DNA from 2 places in the Shewanella zhangzhouensis genome. Region 2 is predicted to be linked to the other one. Evidence: predicted binding sites of a transcription regulator. Region 2 holds the regulator's gene; the other holds the start of a gene.
What was found. Region 2 encodes MetJ, which represses methionine synthesis genes. Its sites were predicted from a motif close to TAGACGTCTAGACGTCTA; they were not measured.

Region 1: msrA (peptide-methionine (S)-S-oxide reductase MsrA) is a predicted target of MetJ. The motif match lies at 1,823-1,840, and genes of this name have one in related genera.

What each region holds. Positions count from the first base shown of each region.
Region 1 covers NZ_CP080414.1:2,133,808-2,137,224, forward strand. Annotated here, with positions in the region: gene pgm (phosphoglucomutase (alpha-D-glucose-1,6-bisphosphate-dependent)) at 1-1,237, shown strand, start outside; gene msrA (peptide-methionine (S)-S-oxide reductase MsrA) at 1,317-1,811, opposite strand; gene astE (succinylglutamate desuccinylase) at 2,066-3,112, shown strand; gene K0H63_RS09200 (thiamine pyrophosphate-dependent dehydrogenase E1 component subunit alpha) at 3,265-3,417, shown strand, end outside.
Region 2 covers NZ_CP080414.1:3,935,207-3,938,623, forward strand. Annotated here, with positions in the region: gene metB (cystathionine gamma-synthase) at 1-1,078, opposite strand, end outside; gene metJ (met regulon transcriptional regulator MetJ) at 1,293-1,607, shown strand; gene K0H63_RS17350 (sulfite exporter TauE/SafE family protein) at 1,672-2,409, shown strand; gene K0H63_RS17355 (conjugal transfer protein TraF) at 2,428-3,417, opposite strand, start outside.

The DNA of each region.
Region 1 (3,417 bases), 1.8 Mb from region 2:
TGACGGCATCATTATCACACCGTCACACAACCCACCCCAGGACGGCGGCATCAAGTACAACCCACCCCACGGTGGACCGGCGGAAGGGGATATCACTTCCTGGATTGAAACACGTGCCAACCACTATCTGGCACACGGCCTGGATGGTGTTCGCCGGGTCAATTACGGTATCGCCTCGGGTCTTTCGCTGCTTAGCCACGTCGACCTGATTTCGCCCTATGTTGAAAGCCTTGCTGAGGTGATTGACATGGCCGCAATTGCCAAAGCCGGTGTACGTATAGGTGTTGACCCTCTGGGTGGCAGCGGCATCCATTACTGGCGCCCTATCGCAGAGCACTATGGTCTTGATATCAAGTTGGTAAATGACGCAATAGATCCAACCTTCGGTTTTATGCCATTGGATAAAGACGGCAAAATCCGCATGGACTGCTCATCACCCTATGCCATGGCCGGGCTTCTGGTGCACAAGGATAAGTTTGATATCTGTGTGGGTAACGACCCGGATTATGACCGCCACGGTATTGTCTGCCCGGGCTCTGGCCTGATGGATCCGAACCATTATCTGGCGGTGGCTATCGATTATCTGCTGGGCCACAGGCCACTCTGGGCCAAGACCCTGTCGGTGGGTAAAACCCTGGTGTCCAGCGCCTTGATAGACAAGGTCTGCACGGCTCATGGGGTGCCTCTGATGGAAGTGCCCGTGGGCTTTAAGTGGTTTGTTGATGGCCTTGCCGATGGCAGTGTGTGTTTTGGCGGTGAAGAAAGTGCCGGGGCGGCGTTCCTTAAACTGGATGGCAGCACCTGGTGTACCGACAAAGACGGCTTTATTTTGGCCCTGCTGGCGGCTGAGATCCTGGCTGTTACCGGTAAAACTCCGGCAGAGCGCTATGAAGAGCTGGTCGCCGAACATGGTCGCAGCTTCTATAAGCGTATCGACAGCCCACTTAACCCCAAAATGAAAGCCAAGTTTGGGGCTCTGAATGCTGAAACCCTGGGCGCCATCTCTGTCGCAGGCGATACCATTACCGCCGTGTTGACCAAGGCACCCGGCAATGGGGCCGCCATTGGTGGCATCAAGGTGTGCACAGATAAAGGCTGGTTCGCCGCGCGTCCATCCGGTACTGAGCCCTTGTTTAAGCTCTATGCCGAAAGCTTTGTCAGCGACGCGCATCTTGGCGAGCTAATTACTGACGCCCAGAATTTGCTGGGAACGGCACTCAAGGCCATCAAGCTGTAAAAGACCACCGCTAAGCCATATTAAAAAACGCGCCTTTGGGCGCGTTTTTTGTTGGATAAGTATTTTGTCGTTTGCTGTATCAATATTCGATATGGCAGCTTGGCAGGTTGTTTTTATCCAGATAATTCTGGTGATACTCTTCGGCTACATGGAAGGTTTGCAGTGGTACTATCTCGGTCACTATATGGCGGGTACCCCAGCGGCCTGAGCGGGCGAGGGCGAGTTTGGAGGCTTCGGCCTGTTCTTTTTGCACCTTGTCGTGGAAAAAGATGGTACTGCGGTACTGGGTCCCTATGTCGCCACCCTGTTGGTTAAGACTAGTAGGGTTATGGTTTTTCCAAAACACCTGCAGCAAATCGTCAAAGCTTACCTGGCCTGGGTCAAATTCCACCTGCACGACTTCGGCATGGCCTGTGATGCCTTTTTTTACCTCTTCATAGCGGGAATATTTGTCGTTACCGCCCATGTAACCGCAGGTGGCGTTGATCACGCCCGGGATCTGCCGGAAAAAATACTCTACACCCCAAAAGCAGCCGGCGCCAAAGGTGGCAAATGATGAACTGGATTGTGACATGGAAACCTCTATGGATGTCTGGACGGCTAAATTGTGATGAAATTGGTTCAGAAAAGCAATAGGGCCTCACACCTTTGTCTGCTCCATCGGCAACTCCATGAGTAAATGGTTGAGAATGAGCGCAAATAGCTGTGATAGTATTGGCACAAAACGCTGCGAGGCTAAAGGAATGCCTGCCAAAGGCGTGGCTCAGGCCCACAGGCAGTTCATCGCAATAGCCCAACGCAAGAAAGCCTCAGAGAAAGGAGACCCAAGTGCTTAACCTACTGCAAGGCTGCAAAGACTTTTTGCATCTTACCCTGTCCAATCCTGAACACTTAGACCCCATTCCCCCACAGCTGATGTACGGACATACCCAGGTGAGTCTCTGGGATACAGGTGCGCTGGTGTTTGAGCCTGCCGATGGCAACAGTCAAAAAGATATCGTGCTTTCAAGTGGGGTGCACGGCAATGAAACGGCGCCCATAGAGCTTTGCAACGGCCTTATTCAGGATCTGCTGGAAGGGCGGCTGCAGGTAAAAGAGCGGGTATTGTTCCTTATTGGTAACCCCGCTGCCATCAACAATGGCACCCGTATCGTAGATGAAAACATGAACCGGCTTTTTAGCGGTGAACACAGCCGTGGACCTGGACTCAGTAACCCCGAGCGGATACGTGCTAAAAAGCTTGAAGCCTATGTCACCCGTTTCTTTAAAGAAGGTGCAGAAAAGGGAGAGGGCAGGCAGCGCATTCATTACGATCTGCACACCGCCATCCGTGGCTCCAGGCATGAAAAGTTTGCCATCTACCCCTACCGCCCTGGCCGTGCCTTCAGCGGAGAGCAAATCATGTTCCTGGCGGCGAGTGGTGTGGATACCGTGCTCTTCCACCACGAACCGACCACCACCTTCAGTTATTTCTCATCTGAGTTGTTCCGCGCCGATGCCTTTACCATTGAACTGGGCAAGGTATATCCCATGGGACAGAACGACATGAGCAAGTTCGCCAATACCCGGGAAATGTTTAAGCGCCTTATCTGTGGTGAGCCGCTGGAGCTTGCACCTTTTGATGAAACTCAGGTGAACCTCTATCAGGTCTGCCGGGTCATTAATAAGGAAGCCGATGACTTTGAATTTACCTTCAGCACCGATGTGGAGAACTTTACTTCTTTCCCACGCGGGCACGTAATAGCACGTCAGGGTGGCAAGGATATTTTTGTCGAGCAGGAAGCCGAGGCGGTGGTGTTCCCCAACGCCAAGGTGCCCGTTGGCCAGCGCACCGTGATCATGCTGGTTCCCGCGGTGAACCCTCGCGTGGAATAAGGCTGTAAAGCAATTAATACATTCAAACGGGGGAAACTTGTCCCCCGTCATAGTGTAATGATTGTCAGGTAGTTTACGTTAACGTAATGTTCATCCCGCGTTTTACATACAGGTCTGCCGTGGGTGGGCCTCAATGATAACAAGAGCAGAATATGAGCAACGCATCAACAAACCAAGAGACAGTGCACAAAGTCTCCTTCCTCGACAGGGAGTCGCTGCACATCCCCATTCTCAAGATCCTTCAGGCGGACGGTACTCCCTACGAGGAAGCCGTTCTGCCGCAAATCGATGAAGCCCTCGCCAAG
Region 2 (3,417 bases):
GCAGGGTGTCTTTTATTCCGGCCTCGGCGCGGGCTTCCGGCACCATGGCTCTGTGGGTCATAGTAGCGGGCACGGCAACCAGCGACTCAACGCCGCCCAGGCTTTCGGCCACACTGAAGTGCTGTAAGGCTTCGAGGAAAGCCACCACTTCTTTTTCGCCGCCCACCAGCTCAAAACTCAGCATAGCGCCAAAGCCTTTTTGTTGCCGTGCGGCTATCTCATGGCCAGGGTGGTCCGCAAGGCCCGGGTAATACACCTTGCTCACCTGGGGGCTGTTTTTCAGCACTTCCACTATGCGCTGGGCATTGGATTGATGCTCGCGCACCCGTACGCCCAGGGTACGGATACCACGCAGGGTGAGATAACTGTCAAAGGCACTGCCGGTAAGGCCCAGGGTGTTGGACCACCAGTGCAGGGTCTCGCCCAGTTCGGCATCTTTGGCAATCACGGCGCCGCCCACCACATCGCTGTGGCCATTGATGTACTTGGTAGTGGAGTGAATCACTATATCGGCGCCCAAAAGCAGTGGCTGCTGCAAAATGGGCGACAGGAAGGTGTTGTCCACCACCACCAGTGCACCAACTTTGTGGCTGGCAGCACTGATGGCCTGAATATCCACCACCCGCAGCAGCGGATTGGATGGGGTTTCGAGCCATACCATGCGCGGCTTTTGGGCAATCACGGCCGCCAGCGCAGCATCGTCGGTCTGGTCGACCACGGCCAGCTTAAAGGCCCCTTTTTTGGCAAGGTTGGTAAAGAGGCGATAGCTGCCACCGTAACAATCATGGGGCACGACCAGAAGATCGTCCGGCCCCAGAAGGCTGGTCACCAGGGTAATGGCGGCCATGCCGGTGCACGTTATAACGCCAGTCGCACCCTGTTCCAGCTCGGCCAACGCCTCGCCCAGAATACAGCGGGTTGGGTTACCGGAGCGGCTGTAGTCGAATTTGCGCGGATTCTTGTGGCCATCGAAGGAATAATTGGTCGATAAATAGATGGGAGGAACCACGGCACCGTGCTGGGTGTCGCTCTCTATGCCCTGACGCACCGCTATGGTGGCTGCTTTGCGCTGTGTCATTTTGTACTCCTCCGATGTTACTGCACGGAAATAAAGATGTCTGGATGGCTAAATTTACCTAAGCACCGGCAACAGGTCAATAGGCATCAAGACGTTTAGACGTCTAAACGTAAGAAAATCTGTTGATGTTTAGGGTGATTTCGCAGCAATAATTTGACTGTAGTTTGTAAGGGTTTAAAATCTCCTGCGAATTTTGGAATAAACAGGTGAGTCAATGACTGAGTGGAATGGCGATTACATCAGCCCCTATGCTGAGCACGGCAAAAAGAATGAGCAAGTGAAAAAGATCACCGTGTCTATTCCTTTAAAAGTGTTGAAGATCCTCACTGACGAACGTACCCGTCGCCAGGTGAACAACCTTCGTCACGCCACCAACAGTGAACTGCTGTGTGAAGCTTTTTTGCATGCTTACACCGGCCAGCCACTGCCAAACGACGATGATCTGTCCAAGGACAAACCCGACTCCATCCCATCAGAGGCGAAAAAACTGATGGATGAGATGGGCATCGAATGGGAAGACATGGAATAACTCTCCCAGCTGTATATCACAAGGACCCGAATGGGTCCTTGTGTCGTTTCTGGAGTCGCTTTTGATGTTTCCCGACCTCATCACCCTGGTCCTTGCCCTGCTGATTATCTTCAGTGGTGCCCTTATCCAAAGCCTGATTGGCTTTGGTCTTGCCGTGGTTGCCAGCCCACTGCTGTATCTGGTTGAACCCGAACTGGTGCCCGTGCCCGTTATTCTGATGGGCTTCTCCATTGCCCTACTCACTTTGCTCAGGGAACGCAGCGCTCTGGAGTTTGCCGGTCTGCAATATGCCCTGCTTGGACGCATTCCTGGGGGTATTCTGGGTGCCAGCCTGCTGCTGATGGCCCCACAATCCATACTGGGACTCGCCATTGCCGTGATTGTAGCGCTGGCCGTGATGCTGAGCCTGATGAAAATCAGCGCTCCCATCAATCGCCTGACCCTGTTTATCGCCGGCACTGTGTCCGGTGTCTTTGGCACCATAGCCGCCATTGGCGGCCCACCGATGGCGATTCTGCTGGCCGGTAAAGACCCCAATAAATTCCGCGCGGCCCTGTCGGCATTTTTTATCTTCAGCTCATTGATAGCCTTGAGTATCCTGGCCTTTGCCGGATTGGTTACTGTGGCGCAGCTCCAATGGTCAGTCATACTGTTACCCGCGGTATTTTGCGGCTACTGGGTGGCGGGTCGGCTCCTTGGGCGGGTCGATAAACAAAAAACCAGAGTCGCTACCCTGGTTCTTTGCTCAATCAGTGCACTGGTGCTGGCGACCAAGTCGCTTGTGGTATTGCTGGCCAGCTAATGCGGCGAAGGTGCTGCTTTAAAAGTGATAGGAGCTTTGCAGCACTGCGCCCAGGGTGTCGTTATCTCCCCACATACCGGCCAGATCCAGCTTGAATCCTGAACCTATCTGAAAGCCGGTACCAAACGAATAGAGATCGGCCGTCATATTATTGAGATCCTGACGGTAACCCACCCGCAGCGACAACCAGTCCAGTGCATGCCATTCAGCGCCCAAACGCCAATATTTGGTGCCCTCAAGACCCACAAATTTCTCGTTGTCCATCAAGTCCAGATCTGAACTCAGCTGCCAATTGCCGGTTTGAAACGCGGCGCCAAAGGTGACCATGGGCCCTGCCCTGTAGGTTGCACTGACCCCTTCTGACTCTATGGTATCCAGCTCACGCTCAATCAGGTTGCGGCCCACCAGCCCCAGGGTCAGTCCTTCCATCGGCATCAAGGCAATACCGGCATCCAGGTTAAAGCCCGTGTCATCGTTGCGATAGTCGTCGCTGTCGAAATCACCGGCATCGAAATTGTTGGCGCTGACGGCATAATTAAAACTGTCGAGCCGCTGCAGTTTGGGGGTCAGGCCCACGGTCACGGGCATATTGACTATGGATAACGGCAAGCTGACCGAAAGCGCCAGCTCAGACGAGGCACCAGCAATCACCCGTCCCTGGGAAGTTAAATCCTCCAGCGCAGGGGGTGCTTGTGGGTCCAGGGCTTCCAAAAGCTGGATGTCGGCATCGCTGATATCCGCCACGGCAATGCCATCGAGGTAACTGCGGTAATACACACCCCAGCTAATCCCTTTGGTGGGCATGGCAAAACTGAATCCTATGCCGGCAGAGGCATAAGCGGTATTGCCATCCAGCCCCCGTAAATCACCCAGCAGGGCTTGGCGAAAGCTGTCGATGGCATCCACATCCCCTCTGTCGATTGCCGCATCCAGGCCGTCATAATTATCTTCGAGGGTATCGAACTTGTCTGTCATATTATCCTGGTCAGAGACCTCGGCCCCAAGCAC